DNA from 2 places in the Streptomyces sp. NBC_01283 genome. Region 1 is predicted to be linked to the other one. Evidence: predicted binding sites of a transcription regulator. Region 1 holds the regulator's gene; the other holds the start of a gene.
The links. Region 1 encodes HspR, which represses chaperone genes until heat shock. Its sites were predicted from a motif close to TTGAGNNNNNNNNNCTCAA; they were not measured.

Region 1 (14,442 bases):
CCTCCGCGGTGCCGGGCACGCCCGCCGTGGACTGGCTGACCGTGGTCGAGCCGTGCTTGCCGAGGCCCGACTTGCCGCCCCAGACGACGTTCACGTAACCGGCCTTGGCCTTGCCGTCGACCGTCGCGCCGGGCACGCCGACCGCGAGGTCCGCGTAACCGTCGTTGTTGTAGTCGGCCGTCGGGTTGGCGGGCTCGACACCACGGTCGGCGGCGGACGCGCCGCCCGCGGTCAGGCCCGCGACACCGAGCACGGTCGCGGCGCAGAGCGCGGTCGCCGCGAGGGCCTTGTTCCGCGCGAGTTTCTGGGTGTGCTGAGGCATTGATGCCACTGGGGTATCTCCAACTCACTCATGAGGTGTGGGGGGTGATGTAAGGCAAAGGCGCTCAGCGCAGCGTCGTGCCGAAGCTCGCCGCGCCGAGTCCGAAGTCCGAGCCGTTGAAGGACGCCGCGTACGAGGACGTCAGGCCCGTCGACGTGCCGCGCAGGACCCACACGGCGCCGACGTCCACCGTCGAGCCGATGTCCTCGCCGACCGCGCCGGTGGCCAGGTCCGCCCTGCCGTTCCTGTTGATGTCCTTGAGGCGTACGGACGCGCCGAAGCTGTCGCCCGCCTCGGAGACACCGGGCACGCCCGCGGTCTCCTGGTGCCAGGCCTTGCCCGAGGTGAACGTGCCCGCGGTGGACTTCAGGAGGGTCACGCTGCCGGAGCCGTCCACCGTGCCGACCTCCTCGCCGGGCGCGCCCACCGCGAGGTCGGCGAGACCGTCGCCGGTGACGTCACCCACGGCCACGGACGCGCCGAAGCCGTCGTCCGCCTCGTCGGCACCGGGGATGCCCGCGCTCGCCTGGTCGTACGTCACCGGAGCGCCGAACTTCCGGTCGCCGCCGAACCGCACGGTGACCGAACCGCCCTTGCCGTCCCGGGAGTTGCCGGTGACCAGGTCGTCGTAGCCGTCGCCGTTGACGTCACCGGCGGTGGCCGCGTCGCGCGTGACCGTCGGGTCGGCGCCCTCACCGAGGACCTCGGCCTGGTAGCCGTAGTCGCCGGATCCGCCGTACATGTGCGCGGTCCAGGCGCCGCCGTCCGCGCGCTCGCCGTACAGGACGAAGCCGACGCCGTCCTTGTACTTGAAGTTGCCCGCGACCATGCCGTCGAGGTGGGCGCCCTCGGGGATGAAGTCGACCTCCAGGCCGTACGCGTGGCCCTCGGCACCGGAGTAGTACCACCAGTTGTCGCCGCTGATCACGGCGAGCTGGGGCGAGCCGTCGCCGTCGAGGTCGGTCCACGCGGTGGCCTCGCCGTAGCGGCCCGCGGTGTCATCGGGGGCGTTCAGGACGTGGCCGCCGCTCGTGAAGGCGTTCTTGCCGCCCTTGATGACGGTGACGGACCCGGAGGGCTTGCCCGTGACCTGCTCGCCGGGGGCTCCGATGATCAGGTCGGCGTAGCCGTCCCCGTCGGTGTCACCGCTGCTGACGTTCTCGCCGAACTCGTCCTCGGCCTCGGTGACTCCGGGCACCCCGGCCGTGTTCTGCGTGACGGTGACGGAACGGCCCCCGGAGACCCCGGACGCCGAACCGAACGTCACGGTCACGGAGTTGGACCGGGGCGTGCCCACCGCCAGGTCGCGGTAGCCGTCGCCGTTGTAGTCGTCCTTGAGCGTCGACGCGGCGCTCGCGGTGCCCGCGAGGGGCAGCGTCAGGCCCGCCCCGGCGAGGGCGGCGACGCTCGCGGCGATGGCAAGGTTTCGTAGGCGCACGTGGGACTCCCGGGAGTGGGGGAAGGCTTCCGGAGGTGTGACAGGTGAGGCGTACGAATGGTTGTGCGACGAGGGCGTGAGGGTGGCCGCAGGGTGAACGAAGGGTTCTCAGGCGCCGTCCCCAAGGGCCACGAACTCGGCGCTGGAGAAGGCCAGTTGCGGCTTGCGCGCGACGAGGTCGGTCTTCACCCCCGGGTAGATCCCGATGGTGTCCTCGCCGTCTCCCCGGTACGTGCGCAGGACCAGATCGGCCCGCTTGTCCCCGTCGAAGTCCGCGATGGCGAGGACCTGCGTGGTGCCCTTGGCCGAGGGGACCACGAGCGCGGAGGCGTTGCTGTCGAGCGCCTCCGCGCGTCCCCGGAAGACCCGCACCTCGCCGGTGCCGCCGCCGTCCCCGCTGCTCCCGCCGCTCAGGATCAGCTCGCTCAGGCCGTCGCCGTCGAGGTCACCCGTGTCCACGGCGACGTTCTTGGACTCCATGGCGGCGCGTGCGGTGCCGGGCACGTCGTAGCGCAGGGCGACGCCCTTCGGGCCCGCGACGGCCGCGTCCGTCGCCTTTCCCTTGCCGAAGCGGCCGAACGCGATCTCCGTGCCGGCCGGGAAGAGCACGCCGGTCTCGGCGGGGCCCTTCGGGCCGCCCAGGACGAGGGCGCTGGTGGCGGCGCCGGACGCGTTCGCGGCCTTGCGGACGAGGAGGTCGTCGTAGCCGTCGCGGTCGACGTCCGTGGCCCTGCCGGTGACGAGGTCGTTGCCCGGCGCGGTCAGCGGCTTGCCCGCCGCGCGCGGGGCGCCTGTCCGCTTGAACGGGCCGCGCAGGTAGGTGAGGCGGGCGCCGCTCGCGTGCAGGACGAGGTCGGTTGCGCCGTCCCCGTCGAAGTCCCCGCACACCGGCTGGTCGGACCAGTCGTTGCCGAAGCGGGACTTCGCGGGCACCTGCACCTTCACGGCCTTGCCGGTGAGGCCCTTCGGCGAACCGAAGAGGATCTGCAGTGGCACGGGCGGCCGGCCGATGCCGTCGTACGGCGGGTCGGTGGAGACCAGCAGATCGGTGAAGCCGTCCTCGTCGAGGTCGCAGGAGGCCTCCGACTCGAAGGCCGCGGGCAACTCCCCTTTGGTACGGGCCCCGTTGGCCCGCGCGCTCAGCAACTGCCGTGCCCCGGGCCGCAGTCCCTTCTCCGAGCCGTAGACGACGCCGATGCCCGCGTCGTCGCCGTGCCCGCTGTGCACCAGGTCGTCGAGTACGAGGTCGGGGGCGCCGTCACCGTTGAAGTCGTCCTCGACCTTGCTGCCCTTGCCGCGGGGGACGGGCAGCTGGGCCGCGCCCTTGCCGGCCATGCTGACGGGGTCGTGCCGGGCATCGCTCTTGCCCGTGCCGTCATCGCTCCCGCCGCACCCGGCGAGCAGCAGCGCGCAGCTCACGACGGCGGCCGTACCCACGAGGCCACCGCGTCTGACACCACCGCGTCCGACGCCATGTATCCCGGCACTCCGCATGCCCATCACCCACCCCGACCGCCCCAACCGACAACAACCAGCACATGATGCTCCCCTCATGCTCACGCCATAAGGACGGCGGGGTGCCGTTTGCATCACAACAACGCGAGAGGCCGGCCCCGCCCCCAGGGGCGGAACCGGCCTCGTTGCCGCGTGGCCGTGCTTACTTCACCGGCTCGGGCTCCGGCTCGTCCGCGGTCTCGGACTCACCGGCGGGGTCCACCGGGGTCTTCACGGAGTCGAGCAGCAACTGCGCGACGTCCACGACCTGGAGGGACTCCTGGGCCTTGCCGTCGTTCTTCTTGCCGTTGACGGAGTCGGTGAGCATCACCAGGCAGAACGGGCAGGCCGTCGACACGATGTCGGGGTTGAGGCTGAGTGCCTCGTCGACCCGCTCCGTGTTGATGCGCTTGCCGATCCGCTCCTCCATCCACATCCGCGCGCCACCGGCGCCGCAGCAGAAGCCGCGCTCCTTGTGGCGGTGCATCTCCTGCTGGCGCAGGCCCGGGACGGCGGACATGATCTCGCGCGGCGGCGTGTAGATCTTGTTGTGCCGGCCCAGGTAGCACGGGTCGTGGTAGGTGATGAGGCCCTCGACGGGCGTCACCGGGATGAGCTTGCCCTCGTCGATGAGGTGCTGGAGCAGCTGCGTGTGGTGGATGACCTCGTAGTCACCGCCGAGCTGCGGGTACTCGTTGCCGAGCGTGTTGAGGCAGTGCGGGCAGGTCGCGACGATCTTCTTCGCGGTCTTCGGCTTCTTGGTCGACTCGTCCTCGTCGTCCTCGCCGAACGCCATGTTCAGCATCGCCACGTTCTCCTGGCCGAGCTGCTGGAACAGCGGCTCGTTGCCCAGGCGGCGGGCGGAGTCACCGGTGCACTTCTCGTCGCCGCCCATGATCGCGAACTTGACGCCCGCCATGTTGAGGAGCTCCGCGAAGGCCTTGGTGGTCTTCTTGGCGCGGTCCTCCAGGGAGCCCGCGCAGCCGACCCAGTAGAGGTACTCGACCTCGGTGAGGTCCTCGATGTCCTTGCCGACGACCGGGACCTCGAAGTCGAGCTCCTTGAGCCACTCAAGACGCTGCTTCTTGGCGAGACCCCAGGGGTTGCCCTTCTTCTCCAGGTTCTTGAGCATCGTGCCCGCCTCGGACGGGAACGCGCTCTCGATCATCACCTGGTAGCGGCGCATGTCGACGATGTGGTCGATGTGCTCGATGTCCACCGGGCACTGCTCGACGCAGGCGCCGCAGCTGGTGCAGGACCACAGGACATCCGGGTCGATGACGCCGTTCTCCTCGGCGGTGCCGATGAGGGGGCGCTCGGCCTCGGCGATCGCGGCGGCGGGAACGTCCTTGAGCTGCTCCTCGGTCGCCTTCTCGTTGCCCTCCATGTCCTTGCCGCCACCGGCGAGCAGGTACGGGGCCTTGGCGTGCGCGTGGTCGCGCAGCGACATGATCAGGAGCTTCGGGGAGAGCGGCTTGCCGGTGTTCCAGGCGGGGCACTGCGACTGGCAGCGGCCGCACTCGGTGCACGTACTGAAGTCGAGGAGGCCCTTCCAGGAGAACTGCTCTACCTGGCTGACGCCGAAGACGTCGTCCTCGCCCGGGTCCTCCCAGTCGATCGGCTTGCCGCCGGACGTCATCGGCTGGAGCTCGCCGAGCGCCACCGCGCCGTTCGCCTCGCGCTTGAAGAAGATGTTCGGGAAGGCGAGGAAGCGGTGCCAGGCGACACCCATGTTGGTGTTCAGGGCGACCACGATCATCCAGATGAACGAGGTGGCGATCTTCAGCCCGGCGAAGAAGTACGTGAGGTTCTGCAGGGTGGAGACGTCCATCCCCTCGAACCAGGAGACGAACGGGTACGAGATGAAGAACGAGGCCTCGTAGCCGTCCACGTGGTGCTGGGCACCCTCAAGGGCGTGCAGCGTGAAGATGCAGACGCCGACGATGAGGATGACGGTCTCGACGAAGTACGCCTGGCCGGTCTTGGAGCCCGCGAAGCGGGATTTGCGTCCCGGCTTGTCGGGGCGGTTCAGCTGCCGGATGACGATCAGCGTGAGAATGCCGAGGACCGTCATCGTGCCGATGAACTCGACGAACATGTTGTACGGCGCCCACTCGCCGATGATCGGGAGCATCCAGTCGGCCTGGAAGAGCTGGCCGATAGCGTTCACGATCGTCAGCAGCAGCGAGAAGAAGCCCACCGCCACGAACCAGTGCGCGAAGCCGACGATGCCCCACTTGTTCATCCGCGTATGGCCGAGGAATTCCTTGACCACGGTGAGGGCGCGCTGCCAGGGGTTGTCGGTCCTGAGACCTGCGGGTACGGGCTGTCCGAGCCGTACGAACCGGTAGATCTGCACGATGGCACGGCCGAACAGCGCTACGCCGACCGCGATTAGGACCAGCGACACGATGATCGCGGCGAGTTGCATTTGGGGGCTCCTCGGGCCTGCGAGGCGAACTATTACTAAGCGGTAACTTATGCAGTCCGTCTGAGACTACCCACTTACTCAGCCGCACTGTAGCCAGCGAGGCGGTGATCTGCGTCGCTCAGGCAACCCTTGCCGTGTCAGCGCCCCCGAAGGCCAGGTTGCGCGTAAGGCCGGGATAAGAGTTGAGTGCCCCAGACTCAGCTCTGTTGACTCAAGTGAAGCGCTCATGCATCCTTGAGTCAGATCCACTCAAGAACCATCTGGAGGAATCGAAATGGCACGTGCGGTCGGCATCGACCTGGGCACGACTAACTCTGTCGTCAGCGTTCTTGAAGGCGGCGAGCCCACCGTCATCACCAACGCCGAGGGCGCCAGGACCACGCCGTCCGTCGTCGCCTTCGCGAAGAACGGCGAGGTGCTGGTCGGCGAGGTTGCGAAGCGCCAGGCGGTCACCAACGTCGACAGGACCATCCGTTCGGTCAAGCGCCACATGGGCACTGACTGGAAGGTGGACATCGACGACAAGGGGTTCAACCCCCAGCAGATCTCGGCGTTCATCCTGCAGAAGCTGAAGCGCGACGCGGAGTCGTACCTGGGCGAGAAGGTGGCCGACGCGGTCATCACCGTCCCGGCGTACTTCAACGACTCGGAGCGCCAGGCCACGAAGGAGGCCGGCGAGATCGCGGGCCTGAACGTCCTGCGCATCGTGAACGAGCCGACGGCCGCCGCTCTCGCGTACGGCCTCGACAAGGACGACCAGACGATCCTCGTCTTCGACCTCGGTGGCGGCACCTTCGACGTGTCCCTCCTGGAGATCGGCGACGGCGTCGTCGAGGTGAAGGCCACGAACGGCGACAACCACCTCGGTGGTGACGACTGGGACCAGCGCGTCGTCGACTACCTGGTCAAGCAGTTCCTGAACGGCCACGGCGTGGACCTCTCCAAGGACAAGATGGCGCTCCAGCGCCTGCGCGAGGCGGCCGAGAAGGCCAAGATCGAGCTGTCCTCCTCCACGGAGACCTCGATCAACCTGCCCTACATCACGGCCTCCGCCGAGGGCCCGCTGCACCTGGACGAGAAGCTCACGCGCGCCCAGTTCCAGCAGCTCACGTCCGATCTTCTGGAGCGCTGCAAGACGCCGTTCCACAACGTCATCAAGGACGCGGGCATCCAGCTCTCCGAGATCGACCACGTCGTCCTCGTCGGTGGCTCGACCCGTATGCCCGCCGTCGCGGAGCTCGTCAAGGAGCTGACCGGCGGCCAGGACGCCAACAAGGGCGTGAACCCGGACGAGGTCGTCGCCATCGGCGCCGCCCTGCAGGCCGGTGTCCTCAAGGGCGAGGTCAAGGACGTCCTGCTCCTCGACGTCACCCCGCTGTCCCTCGGCATCGAGACCAAGGGAGGGATCATGACCAAGCTCATCGAGCGCAACACCACGATCCCGACCAAGCGCTCAGAGATCTTCACGACGGCCGAGGACAACCAGCCGTCCGTGCAGATCCAGGTCTACCAGGGCGAGCGCGAGATCGCGGCGTACAACAAGAAGCTCGGGATGTTCGAGCTCACCGGTCTGCCGCCGGCCCCGCGTGGCGTGCCGCAGATCGAGGTCGCCTTCGACATCGACGCCAACGGCATCATGCACGTGACGGCCAAGGACCTCGGCACCGGCAAGGAGCAGAAGATGACCGTCACCGGCGGCTCCTCGCTGCCGAAGGACGAGGTCGACCGCATGCGCCAGGAGGCCGAGCAGTACGCGGACGAGGACCACAAGCGCCGCGAGGCGGCCGAGTCCCGCAACCAGGGCGAGCAGCTCGTCTACCAGACGGAGAAGTTCCTCACGGACAACGCGGACAAGGTTCCGGGTGACGTGAAGACCGAGGTCGAGTCCGCCGTCGAAGAGCTGAAGGAGAAGCTCAAGGGCGAGGACACCGCCGAGATCCGCACGGCCACCGAGAAGGTCGCCGCTGTCTCCCAGAAGCTGGGCCAGGCCATGTACGCGGACGCTCAGGCCGCGGGTGCCGAGGGCGCTGCCCCCGGTGCCGAGGGCGCCGAGGCCCCGAACATGTCCAAGGACGACGACGTGGTCGACGCCGAGATCGTCGACGACGAGAAGCCCGGTGACACGAAGGGCGGCGCCGCATGACCGAGGAGACTCCGGGCTTCGGCGACAACGCCGAGAAGCCTGACGTCCCCTCCGGCGCCACCCCTGATGACGCGGCGCCGCAGGCCGCCGAGCCCTCCATCGAGGAGGGCCCGGCGGCCCCGGCCGGGGACGCAAGCAAGGCATCCGCCCAGTCGGCTCAGTCCGCCCAGTCCACTCAGGACGTCGGTCTGATCGCGCAGCTCGACCAGGTGCGTACGGCGCTCGGCGAGCGCACGGCGGACCTCCAGCGACTGCAGGCGGAGTACCAGAACTACCGCCGCCGTGTGGAGCGGGACAAGGTCACGGTCAAGGAGATCGCCGCGGCGAACCTCCTGTCCGAGCTCCTCCCGACCCTCGACGACGTCGGCCGCGCCCGTGAACACGGCGAGCTGGTCGGCGGCTTCAAGTCCGTCGCGGAGGCCCTGGAGACGGTCGTCGCCAAGATGGGCCTGCAGCAGTTCGGCAAGGAGGGCGAGCCCTTCGACCCGACGATCCACGAGGCCCTGATGCACTCGTACGCACCGGACGTCACCGAGACGACCTGCGTCGCGATCCTGCAGCCGGGGTATCGCATCGGCGAGCGCACCATCCGCCCCGCGCGGGTGGCCGTGGCCGAGCCGCAGCCGGGCGCGCAGACGGTCAAGGGCGAGTCCGAGACCGCTGCTTCCACGGACTCCGCCGACGCGGCGGAGGACAAGGAGACCGGTGGCCCGGACGAGGGCTGACATGACGGAGCTGTTGTGAAGCGAGAGGAGGGACGTCGGGGATGAGCACCAAGGACTTCATCGAGAAGGACTACTACAAGGTCCTCGGCGTCCCCAAGGACGCCACCGAAGCCGAGATCAAGAAGGCGTACCGGAAACTCGCACGCGAGAACCACCCGGACGCCAACAAGGGCAACGCGAAAGCGGAAGAGCGCTTCAAGGAGATCTCGGAGGCGAACGACGTCCTCGGGGACCCCAAGAAGCGCAAGGAGTACGACGAAGCGCGTGCTCTCTTCGGCAACGGCGGCTTCAGGGCCGGTCCCGGAGGCGCGGGCGGCGGCGGCTCGTTCAACTTCGACCTGGGCGACCTCTTCGGAGGCGGCGCCCCGGGCGGCGGTGGAGCGGGCGGCGCGGGCGGCGGCTTCGGGGGCGGTCTGGGTGACGTCTTCGGGGGCCTGTTCAACCGAGGCGGCACGGGCGCGGGCGGCGCGGGCACGCGTACGCAGCCCCGGCGGGGCCAGGACATCGAGTCCGAGGTCACGCTGAGCTTCACGGAGGCGGTGGACGGGGCCACGGTCCCGCTCCGGATGTCCTCCCAGGCTCCCTGCAAGGCCTGTTCCGGCACCGGCGACAAGAACGGCACACCGCGCGTGTGCCCGACCTGCGTCGGCACGGGCCAGGTCACGCGGGGAGGCGGCGGCGGTTTCTCCCTCACGGATCCCTGCGTGGACTGCAAGGGGCGTGGGCTCATCGCCCAGGACCCCTGCGAGGTCTGCAAGGGCTCGGGCCGGGCGAAGTCGTCGCGCACGATGCAGGTCCGCATCCCCGCGGGGGTGTCGGACGGCCAGCGCATCCGCCTGCGAGGCAAGGGCGGCCCCGGTGAACGGGGCGGTCCGGCAGGCGACCTGTACGTGGTCGTGCACGTCGACACCCACCCGGTCTTCGGCCGCAAGGGCGACAACCTGACGGTGACGGTACCGGTGACGTTCGCCGAGGCGGCACTGGGCGGCGAGGTCAAGGTCCCCACGCTGGGCGGCCCTCCCGTCACGCTGAAACTGCCGCCGGGCACGCCCAACGGCCGTACGATGCGGGCGCGGGGCAAGGGCGCGGTCCGCAAGGACGGTTCACGGGGCGACCTGCTCGTGACGGTGGAGGTATCCGTACCGACGTCGTTGAGCGACCAGGCGAAGGAAGCTCTGGAGAGCTACCGCGAGGCGACTGCGGACGACGATCCGCGGGCAGAACTGTTCCAGGCCGCGAAGGGAGCATGAGATGGACGGCCGTCGTCGACAGTCCAATTTTGGGCGGGCGTACCAACTGACTGACGAGACGCCGGTCTACGTCATCTCCGTGGCCGCCCAGCTCAGCGGACTCCATCCGCAGACCCTGCGCCAGTACGACCGCCTCGGTCTGGTCTCCCCGGACCGCACGGCGGGCCGTGGCCGGCGCTATTCCGCCCGCGACATCGAACTGCTGCGCACCGTCCAGCAGTTGTCGCAGGAGGAGGGCATCAACCTCGCCGGCATCAAGCGCATCATCGAGCTGGAGAACCAGGTCGCCGCGCTGCAGGCGAGGGTGGTCGAGCTGTCCAGCGCCGTGGAGGGCGCGGCCGCCGCGATGCAGCAGCGCGAGGCCGCGGTCCACGCGTCGTACCGCCGCGACCTGGTCCCGTACCAGGACGTGCAGCAGGCGAGCGCCTTGGTGGTGTGGCGTCCTAAGAGGACGTCGGAGCAGTAATTTTTCGTGCGCCGTGCGCGCCGTCGGGGCCGGGAGGTGGGAACCTCCCGGCCCCGACGTGCGTTGGCGGTGACGACCTGAAGATTCTTTGCTTGTTTCATGCTGGGGAAGTGGGGGGCTCGCCATGACCATGGTGGGACTTTTCTGGATCGCCGAGGGCGATGTGTACGTGGGCGCGAAGCCGTCGGGCCTCGCGGCGGGGGCGCGGCTCACTCCGGAGGGAGTGGTGGCCCTGGGGGACAAGCAGGCGGGTCTGTGGCCCTGGGAGGACGTCCACGCCCTTTCGGTCGAGGACGCCCCCGTGAAGTCCCTGAAGCGCAACGTGGGCGTGCTGGTGGACCTGGCGCTGACGGTGGGCCTCGGCGGCGGCGACGAGGCGCCCACGATGACGCTGCGGGTCTCGGGCGCCGAGGGCGACACGGACCTGACGGTGTACACGGCGGCGGCCACGGGCTACTCGCAGACGGAGTACGAGCTCTCCCGCGCCCTCCTGTCCCGCCTCACGCAGGGCGCGGGCACGCTGCTGACGACGCTGGCGGCGATGGCGGAATGGGGCAGACGCCACGAGGGCGGCACCCCGAAGACATCGGACCGCGAGGCCCTGCTGCGCACCTGGACGGACCTGAACGACTGACCTGCGGCAGGTTCAGCCCTCCGCGTCCCCCGTATCCCCGGTCTCCCCCGTCTCTTCCGTCTCTTCCGTGTCGAGAATTCCTGACCGGCCTATGAGATAGCCGAGTTGGGCCCGGCTTTCGCTGCCGAGGATGGCGGCGAGTTTGGCTATGTGGACGCGTGCGGTGCGGACATTCATGCCCAGACGCGCGGAGATCTCGGAATCGGTCAGCCCCTCGGTGAGGAAAGCGGCGATGGCGCGTTGGCGGGTGGTGATGCCGTTCTCCGCAGGCTGGGGCGCCGACTGGGGCCACATGGGGGTGGCAAGGCGCCACAGCCGGTCGAAGGTGGTGGCGAGGTAGCCGACCACGGCGGGGTGGCGCAGTTCGAGGGCGCGGCTGCGGTCCTCGCTCGCGGGGATGAAGGCGACCTTGCGGTCGAAGACGAAGAGCCGCTCGGTGACCTCGTCGAGGGTGCGCACCTCGACATCCCCGTCGAGCTGTTCGAAGTGGGCCAGAGCAGGCAGCGAGTGACGCGTCGTGTGCTGGTAGAGCGTCCGCATCCGGCAGCCACGGGTGAGCAGCGCCTGCTCGCGCGGAAGGGCGGCTTCCAGGATGTCGGGAGGGCGGGATCCGCCGGGCTGGATGGTGAGCACTTCCTGCGAGGCCGCCGCCTCGGCCCGGCCGACGGCTTCGTTGATGCGGGCGATTCCCCTCAGCTCCGTGGTGGTGGCGGCTTCATCGGCCTCGTGGGCACGGGGTTCTGTCGTCACGTCGACTCATTCCATCGCCGAGTTCAGTGATCCTTGTCGAGGATTCCGGACTGGGCGATCAGATAGCCGAGTTGAGCTCGGCTCCCGCTGCCCAGGGCGGCGGCGATCTTAGCGATGTGGGCGCGGCAGGTGCGGACGTTCATGCCGAGCCTGCGGGCGATTGCCTCGTCGACGTGGCCCTCGATGAGCATTCTGGCGATCGTGCGCTGTACGCCGGTGATGCCGTTGGTGGGTGGGGCGTACGGCACGTCGTCGACCAGGGGGGTCGCCCGGCTCCAGAGTTGCTCGAAGACCTTGGCCAGGTACTCGATCAGGCCAGGGTGACGAAGCTCCAGAGCCGCGTCCTGCCGGGTGTGCGCGGGAATCAGGGCGACCGTGCGATCGAAGATCATCAGTCGGTCGACCAGCTCCTCCAGGGTCCGTACGGCGACGTTCCCCTGGGCCATCCGTGCCGCGTAGGCCAACGTTCCCTGACTGTGCCTGACGGTGTGCTGGTAGAGGGTGCGCATGGTGATGCCCCGGTCGATGACGGTCTGCCCGCGTTTCATCGCCAGGTTGAGCACGTTCTCGCTGCGTCCGCCGCCGGGCTGGATCGTGAGGATCTCGGAACGGCACTCCGCCGTGGCCCGTTCGATGACTGCGCCGATCCGGGCGTCTCCCTCCAGAACGGTGAACCCCTGAGTGGTGGGTTCCATCTGTGAGGTGATCGCCATGAATGGCTCGAAGACATCGGTTAGTTCAACGGCGATCCTTCGGCGTTCCTGTATCTCGCGCTCGATGGGGTGCAGCCGCTGGGCGAGCGCGGCGGACGGCGGCACGGGACGCAGCCAGTCGGCGTCGTCGGGGTCCGGGTGCATGAGCCCGGATTCCACTAGGCAGGGAACCTTCTCGGCCTCGGCCCGCGTCAGGCGTCCTGTACGCAGAGCAGTGGCGTACAACTCTGATCCCTCGACACAAAGTGGGGTTGAGGGGTGAGGATGTGTCGGTATTGCGCCTGTTGTAAGCAAATCTCCACCCCCCAGGGTCCTGAACGTGCAGGAACATGATGCATCCACCCTGTGGCTTTGACGTGCTGAATTGAGACATCGTCTTGTTGAGCCGGGGGAGAGGAACCTACCAAGTGAGGACGAAGCCGACCATGTTTAAGCGCATGCTTCGCTCGGTGCTTGTCACCACCTTCTCCGCAGGGCTTGCCCTGGGCACGGTGAGTACGTGTGATCTTGTCTGGGGGGCCAAGCCCGCGAAGGCTCCTTCCGTTTCGGCCTTGCCCGGAGATCTCGTGTGGGGCGTGGCGCCGGCAGGGGGCGACGCATGAGCACCCCGCCCGACGACCGCACCTTCCGCCGAGAAATGGCCACCGCCTACCGTTCCGGCTGGCACTTCATCGATCTCGCCACCGCGATACCCCACGCCGGCGACTCGCTGATGGTCACGCTCCTCGGGGAGCCGGTGGTCGTCACCCGTGACGACGAGGAGGAGATCCGGGCCTACCGGTGCCTCCGCAAGCCGCGGGGCGCCCCACAGCCCGTGCGGTGTGCCATTCGGTACGGGATGGTCTTCGTCAATCTCGACCGGCGTGACCACCAGCTGGTCGGTGAGCCGGGGCAGCCCGGCGTCGGCCGCGAGCGGCAGGACCAGCAGAGTTCCACCACTACAAGAACCATTACAGCCACCCCCCGCAGCGCCTGACGCGATCCCCCGTCGTTGTACATCGCGCAGGTGCTTCCCCCAGCAGCGGCGCCACCGTGGACCTGAACACGGTGGCGCCGCTGTGGTGTGTGCGAGGGGGGAAGGCTGGCGCTGCGGGCCCGGAGGCTATGCCTCCAGCAAGGACTTCGTGCCCATCGCCCGCGTCAGCGTGATCTCGATCAGCACGCGGTCCGGATTCGGCCTCGGCACCCTCCCGTACCGCTCCTCGTAGCGCCGCATCGCCACCGCGATCCCGGCCTCCTCCGTACGGATGCGCGCGTGCCCCTCCAGCGTCGCCCAGCGCCGCCCCTCGACCTGGCAGACCGCCACCCGCGCCCCGGGACCCTCCCCGTCCGTCGCCGCGAGCACGTGGGCGACCTTCGCGCTCGACTTGTTTGCGAGGACGCGGGCCACACCCGTCTCCGGGTCGTAGGTGACACCTACGGGAACCACGTGCGGGGTGCCGTCGGGTCGCGGGGTCGTCAGCGTGCACAGATGCCGTTCACGCCAGAAGCTGAGATACGCCGGGGTCGGGTGGTGAGGGTCCATGGCCATGCGAGGGAACCTAGCCGTTCTCCGGCCATCACCTTCCCTTGAGTGGAATAGACTCAACTTTATGTACGCTGTTTAAGTCAGGTGAGGTCGCGGAACCCGCCAGGGAGAACGCACGCACCCGTACGCGAACGCCGTACGCACCGCAAGGACGCAAGGAGGAGACGACGCACGTGGACGCCGAGCTGACCAACAGGAGCCGGGACGCGATCAACGCGGCCAGCAGTCGGGCCGTGCAGGAAGGGCATCCCGATCTGACCCCCGCGCATCTGCTGCTGGCACTGCTTGAGGGGCAGGACAACGAGAACATCACCGACCTGCTCGCCGCGGTCGAGGCCGACCAGGCCGCCGTCCGTGCCGACGCCGAGCGCGCCCTGAGCGCCCTGCCCAGCGTCACCGGGTCGACCGTCGCACCGCCGCAGCCCAACCGCGACCTGCTCGCGGTCATCGCCGACGCCTCGCAGCGGGCGAAGGAGCTGGGCGATGATTACCTCTCCACCGAGCATCTGCTGATCGGCACCGCCGCCAAGGGCGGTCCCGCCGGAGAG
Region 2 (14,442 bases), 1.2 Mb from region 1:
ACGTTCAGGCGGCCACGGTGGGCCATGCCGATGACGACCTCGTCCAGGCGGGACTCCGCGGCGCTGTCGATGACGGCGTCGAGCAGCGGGATGACGGACTCGCCGCCCTCCAGGGAGAAGCGCTTCTGGCCGACGTACTTCGTCTGCAGGAACGTCTCGAAGGCCTCGGCGGCGTTCAGCCTGCGCAGGATGCGCAGCTGCTCCTCGCGCTCGGGCTTCGTGGCGTGGGTGCGCTCGATGCGGTCCTGCAGCCACTTGCGCTGCTTCGGGTCCTGGATGTGCATGAACTCGATGCCGGTGGTGCGGCAGTACGAGTCGCGCAGCACGCCGAGGACGTCGCGCAGCTTCATCATCGACTTGCCGGCGAAGCCGCCGACCGCGAACTCACGCTCCAGGTCCCACAGGGTGAGGCCGTGCTCGGTGATGTCCAGGTCGGGGTGCTTGCGCTGCTTGTACTCCAGCGGGTCCGTGTCGGCCATGACGTGGCCGCGGACGCGGTAGGAGTGGATCAGCTCGAAGACGCGGGCGGCCTTCGTGACGTCGTCGTCGTGCGAGGCGTCGATGTCCTTGAGCCAGCGGACCGGCTCGTAGGGGATGCGCAGCGCCTTGAAGATCTCGTCGTAGAAGTCGTTCTCGCCGAGCAGCAGGTTCGCGACGATCCGCAGGAACTCGCCCGAGGCGGCGCCCTGGATCACCCGGTGGTCGTAGGTCGACGTGAGCGTCATGACCTTCGAGATGCCGAGCTTGTTCAGGGTGTCCTGGGACGTGCCCTGGAACTCCGCCGGGTAGTCCATCGAGCCGACGCCCATGATGACCGACTGTCCGGGCATCAGGCGGGGGACCGAGTGGACCGTGCCGAGGCCGCCGGGGTTGGTCAGCGAGACCGTGACGCCGGTGAAGTCGTCCATGCCGAGCTTGCCGTCGCGAGCGCGGCGGACGATGTCCTCGTAGGCCTGCCAGAACTCGAAGAAGTTCAGCGTCTCGGCCTTCTTGATGCCCGCGACGACGAGCTGGCGGTCGCCGTTGGGCTTCACGAGGTCGATGGCGAGGCCGAAGTTGATGTGCTCCGGCTTGACCAGCGTCGGCTTGCCGTCCTTCTGCACGAAGGAGTAGTTCATCGACGGCATGGCCTTGATGGCCTGCACCATCGCGTACCCGATGAGGTGCGTGAAGGAGATCTTCCCGCCGCGGGCGCGCTTGAGGTGGTTGTTGATGACGATGCGGTTGTCGAAGAGCAGCTTCACCGGGACCGCGCGGACCGACGTCGCCGTCGGGACCTCCACGGAGGCGTTCATGTTCTTCGCGACCGCGGCGGCGGGGCCGCGCAGCGTCACGTACTCGGGCCCGGCAGGGGCCGTTTCAGCAGGGGCCGCGGGCTCCGCCTTGGCGGCGGGCTTCGCGGCTGCGGGCTTCGCGGCGGGGGCCGGTGCCGCGGCCGCGGGCTTCGCAGCCGGGGCTGCGGGCGCGGCGGGTGCGGCCGGGGCGGCGGGTGCGGCCGGAGCGGCCGCGGGTGCGGCAGGAGCTGCGGGGGACGTGGTGGCCGCAGCCCCCGCGGCTGCGTCACCCGCCGGCTTGGCCGGGGTGGCCGCAGGTGATGCGCCCGCTCCCGGCTTGTAGTCGGCGAAGAAGTCCCACCAGGCTCGGTCGACCGAATTCGGGTCCTGGAGGTACTGCTGATAGATCTCGTCGACGAGCCACTCATTGGGACCGAAGGCAGCAGCAGGGCTCTTGCCTTGCCCGTCTTGGTCGGTCGAGATGCTCGAGCTACTGGGGGACTGTGACGACACGGCGGTAACCGCCCTCTTCCGCTTCACAAGGTGATGGACAGCGGGAATTAAGGCTACGCCTCCATTGCCGCCAGGTGCAGACCGGCCCCGTCATCCGTCGCGTAAGTCACATTGGAGCGAAGGTTTCGGCGGCATTATTGGCGGGAAACAAGCGAGGTTCCGCAACGCAGGATGGCCGCGCGGGCCTTGCCCTGCGCGGCGGCTTCACCCGAGCGCGCTTCCGATGCGCCCGCGAATCGCTTCCTTTTCGAACCCTACGTCAACTTCGCACTTCGGGCAGGCCCGGAAGGGTGACCTGGATGCGGCAGCCACGAGGGGATTCGGCCACACCGATGTGCCCGCCGTGCAGATCGACCGCCCAGCGCGCGATGGCGAGCCCGAGACCGGTGCCGCCATCGCTGCCGGGGCCCGCCTGCGGGGCGGCGTTGGCGTGGCTGCCCCGGTTGAAGCGCTCGAAGACGCGGTGCCACTCCGACTCCGGGATGCCGGGGCCCTCGTCGAGGACCTCCAGGTCCAGGGACTCGGGGTAGAGGCCGCGCCGGGCGCGCACGGTGACGCGGCCGTGCGGCGGGCTGTGCTTGACCGCGTTGTCGATGAGGTTGGCCACGACCTGGTGCAGCCGCTCGGCGTCCGCGTGCGCGGTCAGCTCGGGCGGCGTGACGTCCAGGTGCAGATGCACGTCCGTACGCGTGTGGCTGCCGGAGCCCGAAGCGATCCCCGCGCGCGCCGAGGCGACCATGTTGGCCTCCTTCAGGACGCCCGACAGATACGGCCACACCTCGAAGCGGCGGGCCCGCAGCGGTACGACGCCGTTGTCCAGGCGGGAGAGGTCGAGCAGGGTCTCCACGAGGCGCCCGAGCCGCTCCGTCTGCTTCAGGGCCGTGCGCATGGTCTCCGGGTCGGCGGCGGAGACTCCGTCGACGACGTTCTCCAGGACCGCGCGAAGGCCCGCGATGGGGGTGCGCAGCTCGTGCGAGACGTTGGCGACCAGTTCCTTGCGCTGCTGGTCCTGGGCCTCCAGGTCGTCCGCCATGCGGTTGATCGTGGTGGCCACGTCGCCCAGCTCGTCACGGCGGTCGGCGCCGCGCACCCGGCGCGTGTAGTCGCCGTGCGAGACGGCGCGCGCCACGGAGTTCATCTCGTCCAGGGGCGCGGTGAGGCTGTGGGCCACGAACTGCGTGATGAGCAGGGTGGCGATCACCGAGAAGACGGTGATGAAGCGCAGCTCCGTCTCCGTCTTCATCGCCACCATGAGCAGACCCGTGGTGATGAAGACCGAGACGACCACGAGGGTGCCCAGCTTGGTCTTGATGGAGAAGGGCCGCAGCCCCCCGAAGGGACCACTCATCGGACGGCCCACCTCACGGGGTCGGGGTCTCCAGGGCGTATCCCACGCCGTGCACCGTACGGATCCGCTCGGCGCCGATCTTCCGGCGCAGTGCCTTGATGTGGCTGTCGACGGTACGGGTGCCCGACGCGTCCGCCCAGTCCCACACCTCGGCGAGCAGCTGCTCGCGCGAGAGCACCGCACGCGGGGTGTTGGCCAGGCAGACGAGCAGGTCGAACTCCGTCGGCGTCAGATGGACGTCCTCGCTGCGGACCCTGACCCGCCGCTGTGCGTGGTCGATCTCCAGCTCGCCGAGCCGCAGGATCCCGCTGCGCGGGGTGGTCGCGGCCAGCGCGGCCCGCTCGACCCTGCGCAGCAGGACGTGCACGCGGGCCGCGAGCTCCCGCATGGAGAACGGCTTGGTCATGTAGTCGTCGGCGCCGACGCCGAGCCCGACCAGCATGTCCGTCTCGTCGTCGCGGGCCGTCAGCATGAGGACCGGTACCGGCCGCTGGGCCTGCACCCGACGGCACACTTCAAGCCCGTCGAAGCCCGGCAGCATGATGTCCAGGATCAGCAGATCGGGCTGCCAAGCCTGTGCGGTGTCGACGGCCGAAGGACCGTCCATCGCCGTTTGCACTACGAAACCCTCGGCGCGTAGCCGGGCGGCGATGGCGTCGACGATCGTCGGGTCGTCCTCGACCACCAGAACCCGGCGCTGGGCGCCTGGCATCGCCGCCGTCGCACCGTTGTGGGAGGTGTGTGTCTGCTCCATCGCCCCGCCCCTGACACTGATCGCTTGTGTTCGGTCAGCAGGGTACGGGTCGCGAAGGCACCTCGGCTACGCAGCCCTTACGCCGAGGTGCACCACGTCGGGTACGCCTCGGGCAACGGGGATCTCTTCCGTCCGTACCGACTGGAACCCGGCATTCCGTAGAGCGAAGTCGAAAGCGGACGAGGCCTGGGCGGACCACACGGCCAGCACCCCGCCCGGGTTCAGCCGGGACCGGCAGACGGCCAGACCGGCCGGTGAATAGAGGGAGTTGTTGTCCTCGGTCACCGTCCAGTCGGGGCCGTTGTCGATGTCGAGACAGAGCGCGTCGTACGTTTTCGGGGTGCCGTCACAGGCGTCGGCGCCGCCGAGGTGTGCCACGAGGTCTGTGTGCAGGATCTCGGTGCGCGGATCGGCGAGCGCTGCCCCGGAGAGCGCGGCCAGCGGGGCGTCCGCGCCCGAGCAGTGCCAGTCGATGACGGCCCGCTCGCGCTCGACGACCGTGATGCGGCCCCAGCGCGGGTCGGCCGCCGCGTGGGCGAGGGAGAAGCCCACGCCCAGGCCGCCGATGAGCAGCGCGGGCTCCCGGGGGTCTTCGAGGGCGTCGTACGCCGCGTCGACGAGCAGCCGCTCCGAGCGGCCGTCCGAAGTGTCCATGAGGAAACAGCCGTTGGCGATGATCTGCAGAAGCGCACCGTGGCGCCGCAGTACGACCTCGCCGTACGGCCCCTCACGCCGGTCGATCACGACGGGGGTGGTGTGGGTGTGCATGGCGGCCAGCGTAGGGGCGCGGGATCGGGGGAGACTCAAGAAGCGCGGGCCGGCGCGGACGCGCTTTTGACCTGTGAGGTTGATGTGATTCGCGTCTCACGTGGCGCCGGTCATAGACAGCACCGGAAAAATCATCAAAGGGTGGACGTGACGGAAGGAGCGCCTCACCGTGAACCGGAGTGCGTCGGCTGCCACCACGGCACCCGAGGGGATCGCCGAGCCCGGCCTCGACGGCATTCCGTGTCAGCGGGGGCCAGTGCCCGGGGTGGTCGTCCCGGAACCGGTCCATGAGGCGAGTGCCGCCCCCGGTGCCGTAACCGCGCCCGGCGGGGTCGCCGCACACCTGCGCCGTCTGCGCCCCTGGCGGCTGCTGCCGACTCCCACGGGCACGCCCTTCACGTTCGGCTTCGCGGCGATCCTCGCCGTGACGTCCCTCCTGACCTCGTACGCGGCCCCGTCCCTGATCTCGGCGCTGCACCGGCACTCCAGCACGGACGTCGCGCATCTGGCGCAGGAGCCGCTGCTCGTCCTGGTGGCCAGCGCCCTGTGGATCGCCGGTGGCATCGCGTCGCCGTACGCGATCGGCTTCCTGCTGGTCCTCACCGCCCTGGAGCGCCGCATAGGCGCGCTCCGCGCGGCGGGCGTCTTTCTGCTCGGCCATGTCGTGGCCACCCTCGCGACCGAGGTCCCGGTCGGGCTCTCCGTCCTCGCGGGCCACCTGCCCCACAGCTCCCTGCACCGCCTCGACTACGGCATCAGCTTCGGCGTCGCGGCGAGCGTCGGCGCCCTCGCGGGGCTCTTCAGGCCGTGGCTGCGGTGGCTGGTGCTCGCCGGGTTCGGCGGGATGCTCATCGACGACCTCATCGCCTTCGCGGACCCGATGACCAACTGGGGTCATCTGCTCGCCCTGTCGCTCGGTGTCGCCACGTGGCCGCTGGTGCGCCGGTGGCGCCCGCCCGCCTGACCTTCCCTTCACCCTCCGCCGTGCGGCGTCACCCTTCGCCGTGCGGCGTTTCCGCACGTACCGACGTGATCGCTCACAGCGAACACCTCTTGGGGAACATTCATGGACTCACGAGCATTGAGTCCACATAGCTCAACTTGAATGCCGAAGGGGAGATCATGTCTGCTGAGTCCACTGAGCCGAAGGCGTCCACGCCTCTCACACTGCCCGTGCTGCCGCTCGACGACGAGGTTGTCCTGCCCGGCATGGTGGTTCCGTTCGACCTGTCCGATGCCGACGTGCGCGCCGCGGTGGAGGCCGCCCAGGCGGCGGCCCGCTCCACCGGGAGCAGCAAGCCGCAGGTCCTTCTTGTTCCGCGCATCGACGGGACGTACGCCGCGACCGGCGTCCTCGGCACCGTGGAGCAGGTCGGCCGGCTCTCCGACGGCGACCCCGGCGCGCTCATCCGCGGCCGTTCCCGGGTGCGGATCGGTGCCGGGACGACCGGGCCGGGTGCCGCGCTCTGGGTGGAAGGGGTCAAGGTCGACGAGACCGTGCCCGATCCGCTGCCGGGTGCCGTCACCGAGCTGGTCAAGGAGTACAAGGCGCTCGCCACCAGCTGGCTGAAGAAGCGCGGGGCCTGGCAGGTCGTCGACCGTGTCACCCAGATCGACGACGTCTCCGCCCTTGCCGACAACTCCGGATACTCCCCCTTCCTCTCCACCCAGCAGAAGGTCGCGCTCCTGGAGACCGACGACCCGGCCGCCCGCCTGAAGCTGGCCACCGAGCAGCTGCGCGAGCACCTCGCCGAGCAGGATGTCGCCGAGTCCATCGCCAAGGACGTCCAGGAAGGCGTCGACAAGCAGCAGCGCGAGTTCCTGCTGCGGCGCCAGCTGGACGCCGTGCGCAAGGAGCTGCGCGAGATCAACGGCGACAGCAAGGACTCGGCCGAGGAGTCCGACGACTACCGCACTCGCGTAGAGGCCGCCGACCTCCCCGAGAACGTCCGCGAGGCCGCCCTCAAGGAAGTCGACAAGCTGGAGCGGTCCAGCGACCAGTCGCCCGAGGGCTCCTGGATCAGGACCTGGCTCGACACCGTCCTCGAACTGCCCTGGAACGAGCGGACCGAGGACGAGTACGACATCAAGGGCGCCCAGAACATCCTCGATGCCGAGCACGCGGGCCTGCAGGACGTGAAGGAGCGCATCACCGAGTACCTCGCGGTGCGCAAGCGCCGCAGCGACCGCGGTCTCGGGGTCGTCGGCGGCCGTCGCGGCGGCGCGGTGCTGGCCCTCGTCGGCCCGCCCGGCGTCGGCAAGACCTCGCTCGGCGAGTCCGTGGCGCACGCCATGGGCCGCAAGTTCGTGCGGGTCGCGCTCGGCGGCGTACGCGACGAGGCGGAGATCCGCGGCCACCGTCGTACGTACGTCGGGGCGCTGCCCGGCCGGATCGTGCGGGCCATCAAGGAGGCCGGGTCCATGAACCCGGTCGTGCTCCTCGACGAGATCGACAAGGTGGGCTCCGACTTCCGGGGCGACCCGGCCGCCGCCCTCCTCGAAGTCCTCGACCCGGCGCAGAACCACACCTTCCGCGACCACTACCTGGAGGTCGAGCTCGACCTCAGTGACGTGGTCTTCCTGGCCACGGCGAACGTCATCGAGGCCATCCCCGAGGCGCTGCTCGACCGCATGGAGCTGGTCAGGCTCGACGGCTACACCGAGGACGAGAAGGTCGTCATCGCCCGCGACCACCTGCTCCCGCGCCAGCTGGAGCGGGCCGGTCTGCAGTCGGACGAGGTGACCCTGGACGAGAGCGCGCTGCGCAAGCTCGCGGGGGAGTACACCCGGGAAGCCGGTGTACGGAACCTGGAGCGGTCCGTGGCGCGGCTGCTCCGCAAGGTCGCGGCGCAGCACGAACTGGGTGAGAGGGAGCTTCCGTTCACCGTCGGCGACGAGGATCTGCGCGGTCTCATCGGGCGCCCGCACCACGTGCCCGAGTCGGCGCAGGACCCGGCCGAGCGGCGCACGGCGGTGCCGGGCGTGGCCACCGGGCTCGCGGTCACCGGCGCGGGAGGCGACGTGCTCTTCGTCGAGGCGTCGCTCGCGGATCCCGAGACCGGCGCGGCGGGACTGACCCTGACCGGTCAGCTCGGCGACGTGATGAAGGAGTCCGCGCAGATCGCGCTCTCCTTCCTGCGCTCGCGCGGCGCCGAACTGGAGCTGCCCGTCGCGGACCTGAAGGAACGCGGCGTGCACATCCACTTCCCGGCGGGCGCGGTCCCCAAGGACGGGCCGAGCGCGGGCGTCACCATGACGACCGCCCTCGCCTCGCTGCTCAGCGGCCGGCTCGTCCGTACGGATGTGGCCATGACCGGTGAGGTCTCGCTGACCGGGCGCGTCCTGCCGATCGGCGGCGTCAAGCAGAAGCTGCTGGCCGCGCACCGCGCGGGGATCACCACGGTGATCATCCCGAAGCGGAACGAGGCCGACCTGGACGACGTCCCGGCGGAGATCCTGGAGAAGCTGGACGTCCACCCGGTGACGGATGTCCGCCAGGTGCTCGAACTGGCCCTGACGGAGGCCGAGGTGAGGGTCCCGGCCGCCGCGTGACGGCTGGGCCCATCAGCGGGCTCCGCCCGCGGAGGCCGGTGCGTGAGGACCCGGGACCCCGAGAGGGGTTCCGGGCCCTTGTGCGCCGGGGGGCGGACTCAGCCGTTGGCTCAGCCGTTGGCGAGTGCCTGCACCCTGTCCAGTGCGCCGTTGAACTTGTTGTGGTCACCGACCGTCGGACCGGTCGAGGTGTACTGCCACATCGTCTGCACGCCCCAGCCGGCCGGGAGCTCACCCGGAGAGGTGTTGTAACGGGCGATCCAGAGCGGGTTGTTGGCGGCGAAGCCCCCGTAGTTGCCGGTGCACTGCTTCCACCAGCTGGTGGCCGTGTAGATCACGGCGTCACGCCCGGTGCGTGCCTTGTACTGGTTCAGGAAGTCACGGATCCAGGTGACCATCGCGGACTGGGACTTGCCGAAGCAGGCCGCCCCGTACGGGTTCCACTCGATGTCGAGCGCGCCCGGCAGCGTCCTGCCGTCGCGCGACCAGCCGCCGCCGTTGTCCACGAAGTAGTTGGCCTGGGTGGCGCCGCTCGTGGTGTCGGGGGTCGCGAAGTGGTAGGAGCCGCGGATCATGCCCACGTTGTACGAACCGTTGTACTGCTGGGCGAAGTAGGGGTTCTTGTAGTACGTCCCCTCGGTGGCCTTCACGTAGGCCCACTTCACACCGCTGTTCCAGAGCGTCGACCACGCGACGTTGCCCTGGTGGCTGCTGACGTCGACGCCTTCGGTCTGTACGGCGTCGCCGCCGGGCGGCAGACTGCCCTGCCCGTCGTGCTCGATGACGCCCTGTCCCATGCGGGCGGAGCCGCGGGGCGGGGTGTCATCGCCGCCGCTGGCCTGTGCGGCGCCCGGCAGCGTGAGGAGGAGGGAGAGCGCGGAGAGGACTGAGAGCAGGATTCCGGCCGCTGACCGGTGCGAGCGGCGGGGGGTTCCGGGTCTGTGCACGGGCATGTGCGTGCCTCCGTAGGCCTCGATTGAGCTCGATGGAGCTCGTGGGGGGACCTGTCGACATGACGTGGTGTGAACATGTCACGTACGACGCTACGCACGTAGACCTGTGGCTGGGAAGGGGGTCCGGTGTCTGCCGTTGGTCTACTCCTGCGGCGGTGTCCGCGGCATGGCCCCCGGGGGCGTTACGAAATACTGGTCGAGCTGCGGCGATGGGCCGACGCGGGTGTCTGCCGCCGTGCGGGGCGGAAAACTTCTCTGATCCGGAAAGAAAGCGTGCCATGGGTGCTGAAGTGCACGAGGGCGAGAACGACGGTGGGGCCGACGTGAACAGGGGGGTCGACCGCGAGTTCCTCTCCCTGGAGCGGGAGTTGACGCTGCTGCTGCGCCGGGCGCGGGCCTCCTCCGGAGAGATGGCGCGCCAGGTCCACCCCGATCTGGAGCCGGCCGCGTACGGACTCCTGGTCTGCCTCGACGACTCGGGTCCGCAGCGGGCCACGGATCTCGCCGCGTACATCGGCGTCGGCAAGGCGACGATGAGTCGTCAGCTGCGGGCCCTAGAGGAGCTCGGGCTCGTCGCCCGCGAGCCCGACCCCGCCGACGGGCGGGCGTGGCTGGTGCACCTCACCGAGGAGGGCGGTACGCGGTTCCGTACGGTGCGGGCGGGGCGGCGGGAGCAGTACGTGCGGAAGCTGGCCGGGTGGGACCGGGTGGAGGTGGCGGAGCTGGCCCGCTTGCTGCGGCAGCTGAACGAGTCCCCGGAGTCCTGAGGGGCGGGGCGTAGTCGGGGCGCGATTCTGTCTGCGGGTGGGCTGTGGCTTGTCGCGCAGTTCCCCGCGCCCCTTGGGGGTCGTCCGCCGGGTGTCGCCTGCGGGCCGGTCGTGGTTGCTCGCTCAGTTCCCCGCGCCCCTTGGAGGGCGTCCGTGCCCTGTCGCCTGCGGGCCCGTTGCGGTTGCTCGCGCCGTTCCTCGCGCCCCTTACGGGGCTGCCCGCGCCGTTCCTCGCGCCCCCAGAGGGGCTTTCACAGCTCCGCGTACACCACCGCCGCGTCGTCGTGCCGCTTCCCCCGGGGGTACGCCGTGCCCTCGGGGTCCGCTCGTTCCAGTTCCCGGACCCGGTCCACCAGGCGTTGCGGGCCGTCCTTGCGCAGGAGCGTGAAGCATTCCGCCCAGTCGCCCTGGCGGAACGTCTCGACCCAGCGGCCCACCCCGTCCGTCAGGGCCGCCACCGCCGTCACCTCGGAGCGGGGCCAGGTGCCCGTGACCGCGCGGGATGCCGCCGAGGGATCCGCCGCCGCGGTGAAGAAGCCGTCCTCCGCGTTGCGCAGGGCCTCCACGGCGGCCCCGTACGCGCGGCCCGCCACCTCACGCTCGGCCGAGCCGCGCGGCATCGCGCGGACCGCGTCGCGCATCGCGCGGATCCTCGGGGGCAGTTCGGCGAGACGCTCGTCGAGGACCGGCGTGACCCGGCCGTCCGGGCCCGCCATCAGGAGCGCGGAGTCGGACAGGACGAGGTGTTCGACCTGCTCCTCGTCCCAACGCACCAGAATCACGGTGGCCTGAGGCGTACGCGGGTGAGAAAGGTCACAAGTTTCACAATGGGCCTCCGCGGTGCGCACGATCGCCGCCGCGAGGATCTCGGAGAGCGTCATATCCCGTCGCGAAACGGACAGTTCCCCCAGTGCGCCCCCGAGTCGCGCCGTGAACCAAGGGACGGAATGCAGGCAGCCGTCATCTCCGGCAGGCGGAGTCACCCCATCCAGGAGGACGAGCGAACCGCCCTGTCCGGCCGCGGGAAGGATCACCGAGGCATAGTCCTCGTTGGGGCGTGCGGGGTCGCCGGGCTCGGTGGCGAGTTCGATGCGCATTCAGCCAGTCTGCACGAGGCCTTCACAAGGTCATCCGGAGGTGGCAAACGCGAGGGGCGGCCAGGACCGGCAGGTCAGACGCCGGAATTCAGTCGGAATGATCGCTTCCGTCGGCGTGTGGCGGCGAATCCTGCCAAAGCCTGCGGTCGACGTCCAACCGGCGCACCGTGGCCGAGACTTTCGGCCCGGGGCGGGACTTGCTCGCCAACTCCCCGCCGATGTTCACTCCTTCGGGTGGCCAGGCATGTGATGCACGACTGCCACCCATCGGCACTGGAAGGGTCTGGAGCCGTACCTGGGGGCGCGTGTGTTGACGGATCGTCACCCGGGCCCCTGGGCAGACGAAAAACAAGAATGCGAGCACCGGTGCAGAAGATGCGGCCTGGGCGCAAGGGCAAGCAGACGGCTCCCGAAGGAGCCACGCCGGGCGCGACCACCCCTACGGAGCGCTCGCCCGAGCCCACAGCGGGAGAGGCCCCCGAGACCGCGGCGGAAGGGCGGACCGCCTCCGCCGTGACGGCTCCTGACGGCTCGAAGCCCGTGCAGCCCCAGAAGTCCGTCCATTCCAAGCCCACCGCACGCGTGCGCAATCGGCTGATCGTCGCCGTCGCCGTCGTGGCCGCCGCGATCGCCGGGGCCGGAGCGCCCGCGATCATCGCAGCCTCCGGGCAACTGAGCGACGCGCAGCAGCTCGTGACCCTCGCCGAGCACACCCAGGAGGCCGTGTCCCTCGGCCACTCGCTGGCCGACGAGCGCGACGAGGTCACCTCGTTCATCGCGGCGGGCCGCCCGCAGGGCAAGGGCCTCTCCGAGAACCGCAGCGCCCGCGTGGACCGCCAGATCGAGGAGCTGCGCACCGCCGACGCCCCGGCCGGCCTGCGCGCGGACCTCGCCGACATCGGCGCCGTGCGCAGAGCGGCGCTCACCGGCAAGAGCACTGCTCTGGAAGCCCACACGGCGTACTCGAACGTCATCACCGAACTGCACGGCCTCACCCGCGAACTCGCCGAGAAGACCCCGCCCCGCGCGGGCTCGGGCGCCGACGCCCTCGCCGACCTGGACCACGCCGTCGAACAGGCCGCGAGCGCCCGCGGCCTGCTCCTCGCCACCCTCGCCGTCCCGCGCTCCACGGAGACGAGTACCGGCGTCGACCCCGTCACCGGACTGCCCACCACGGTGGTCGAGGAGTCCCCCGCGGGCAGCAAGAGCCGTGACGCCCTCAGCGCCGCGGGCCAGGAGGCCCACGTCCGCGCACAGGCGGCCCTCGCCGACTTCCGGGACGCGGCCACGGACGGCGCCCGCTCCACGTACGACTCGACGGTCACGGGCAGTGAGGTGACCACGGCCGAGAAGTACCTCGCCCGCCTAACCGACCAGCCCTCGCTCTCCGTCGCCGAGCTCGGCTACGACCGCAAGAAGCTCGACACCGCGCTCTCCGCCCGCATCGAGATGATGCGCGGCGCCGAGTCCGCGCTCACCGTGCAGCGCACCAAGGACCTCGCGCAGCTGCGCGACGACGACGTGACGGCGCTGGAGGCCCGCGTCGCGCTCATCGGCGTCACGCTGCTCGTCGCGGTCGGCGTCTCCATGGCGATGGCCCGCAGCCTGACCCGCCCGCTCGCCGTCCTGCGCATCGGCTCGGCCCGCCTCGCCACCGAGCCCGCGCCCCAGGAGCCGATCCGCTTCACGGGCCGCGACGACGAGTTCGCCCAGGTCGTACGGTCCGTCAACGCGCTGCACGAGCATGCGGCAGCCCTCACCGAGCGCCTCACCACGCTTGAGGCCGACCGCAAGCACCTCATCGGCAAGCGGCAGTCCATGGCCGACGAGCGCGAGACGCTGCGCGCCGAACTGGCCGAGGCCTCCGCCCACCTGGAGCGGGTGCGGCAGTCCATCCACGGCACGTTCGTCAATCTGGCGCTGCGCACCCTGGGCCTGGTCGAGCGGCAGCTCGCCGTCATCGAGAACCTGGAGGACCGCGAGCAGGACCCCGACCGCCTCGCCACGCTCTTCAAGCTCGACCACTTCGCCACGGTCATGCGCCGCCACAGCGAGAACCTCCTGGTCCTCGCGGGCGCCGAGCACGGCCACCAGCACCCCGGACCGGTCCCGCTGGTCGACGTCGTGCGCGCCGCCGTCAGCGAGATCGAGCGGTACGAGCGCGTGCGCATCGCCACACTGCCGCCGCACGCGCACGTCGCGGGCTTCGCCGCGGACGACATCAGCCACCTGGTCGCCGAGCTCCTGGAGAACGCGACCTCGTTCTCGCCGCCGGACGCCTCCGTGGAGGTCTCCGGATGGCTCCTGGAGAGCGGCGAGGTCATGCTCTCCGTGCAGGACGAGGGCATAGGGGTGACCGAGGACCGCATGGAGGAGCTCAACTCCCGCCTCGCGGAATTCCGTCCGGACGACGCGTACGACCAGGAGAGCGGGGACGGGCTCGGGCTCGGCCTCTACGTCGTGGCCCGGCTCGCCGCGCGGCACGGTGCACGGGTCCGGCTGCGCGAGCAGAAGCAGGGCGGTGTCGCGGCCGTCGTGGTCCTGCCGAAGTCGATCCTCGCCGCGGCGCCCGCGGTGGGTGCGCCGCCGGCCGGTGTTCCGGTGGCCGGGGCAGCGCCCGCAGTGCACCTGCCCGGCTCGGAGGCCGAGGCGAACTCCAACGTGCTGCCGGGGCGTGCGGCGGTGACCACCGCGGTGCCGACCGCGCCGGAAGCGACGGAAGCGACGGACGCGCCGGACGTGACGGTCGGCGCTGATCCGCTGATCGCGGCCGCCGAGCAGACGGTGCGTGACGCGGAGGCGGAGGCGGAGCCCACGGCCGCACCGGAAGCCGCGAGCGAGCCGGAGCCCGCGCCTGAGCCCGGGCGCGCGCCCGAGCCGGAGCCCGAGGTTTCGCCCGAGACGACCATGGAACTCGCCATTCCGCCCGCCCCGGAGGAGCCGAAGGCTCCCGAGGAGCCGGAAGCGGTGGCCCCCGAAGCCGCCCCCGCCCCCGCCCCCAAGTGGGAGCGCGTCACCGACAAGGGGCTGCCCAAGCGCACGCCCAAGATCACCGCGCCCGAGCCCGCCGTGCCCAAGGCGCGCAGCGGCTCCGTCGACGCCGAAGCGCTGCGCAAGCGGCTCGGGGGCTTCCACCAGGGAGCCATCAGCGGCCGTCGCGACGTAGAGGCCGAGCTGACCGAACGTACCGAACAGAACGAGCAGAACGAGCAGAACGAACGTACCGAAACCATGGGGGACACAGTCGAGGAGGCAAGCAGTTGACTGCGCCCATGCGCTCGCCCAGTTCTTCCACCGGCAGTTCTCCCACCGGCAGCTCCACCGCCGACAGCAGACCGGCCGGGTTCGGACTGAGCAGCGAAGCCCGCAACCTGCACTGGCTGCTGACGAATCTCGTCGAGGAGGTGCCAGGTCTC

Region 2: lon (endopeptidase La) is a predicted target of HspR. The motif match lies at 5,739-5,757, and genes of this name have one in related genera.

The regions. Positions count from the first base shown of each region.
Region 1 covers NZ_CP108430.1:4,502,080-4,516,521, reverse strand. The annotation lists gene OG302_RS20530 (FG-GAP and VCBS repeat-containing protein) at 1-322, opposite strand, end outside; gene OG302_RS20525 (FG-GAP repeat protein) at 387-1,760, opposite strand; gene OG302_RS20520 (FG-GAP repeat domain-containing protein) at 1,869-3,197, opposite strand; gene OG302_RS20515 ((Fe-S)-binding protein) at 3,418-5,685, opposite strand; gene dnaK (molecular chaperone DnaK) at 5,960-7,828, shown strand; gene grpE (nucleotide exchange factor GrpE) at 7,825-8,553, shown strand; gene dnaJ (molecular chaperone DnaJ) at 8,595-9,803, shown strand; gene OG302_RS20495 (heat shock protein transcriptional repressor HspR) at 9,805-10,269, shown strand; gene OG302_RS20490 (hypothetical protein) at 10,394-10,903, shown strand; partial or broken gene OG302_RS20485 (LuxR C-terminal-related transcriptional regulator) at 10,916-11,608, opposite strand; gene OG302_RS20480 (helix-turn-helix transcriptional regulator) at 11,677-12,510, opposite strand; gene OG302_RS20475 (hypothetical protein) at 12,965-13,342, shown strand; gene OG302_RS20470 (pyridoxamine 5'-phosphate oxidase family protein) at 13,469-13,897, opposite strand; gene clpB (ATP-dependent chaperone ClpB) at 14,068-14,442, shown strand, end outside.
Region 2 covers NZ_CP108430.1:3,306,480-3,320,921, reverse strand. The annotation lists gene OG302_RS14955 (multifunctional oxoglutarate decarboxylase/oxoglutarate dehydrogenase thiamine pyrophosphate-binding subunit/dihydrolipoyllysine-residue succinyltransferase subunit) at 1-1,787, opposite strand, end outside; gene OG302_RS14950 (HAMP domain-containing sensor histidine kinase) at 2,047-3,135, opposite strand; gene OG302_RS14945 (response regulator transcription factor) at 3,149-3,889, opposite strand; gene OG302_RS14940 (spermidine synthase) at 3,956-4,657, opposite strand; gene OG302_RS14935 (rhomboid-like protein) at 4,827-5,621, shown strand; gene lon (endopeptidase La) at 5,780-8,209, shown strand; gene OG302_RS14925 (lysozyme) at 8,320-9,162, opposite strand; gene OG302_RS14920 (MarR family winged helix-turn-helix transcriptional regulator) at 9,441-9,929, shown strand; gene OG302_RS14915 (protein phosphatase 2C domain-containing protein) at 10,181-11,026, opposite strand; gene OG302_RS14910 (nitrate- and nitrite sensing domain-containing protein) at 11,381-14,290, shown strand; gene OG302_RS14905 (roadblock/LC7 domain-containing protein) at 14,299-14,442, shown strand, end outside.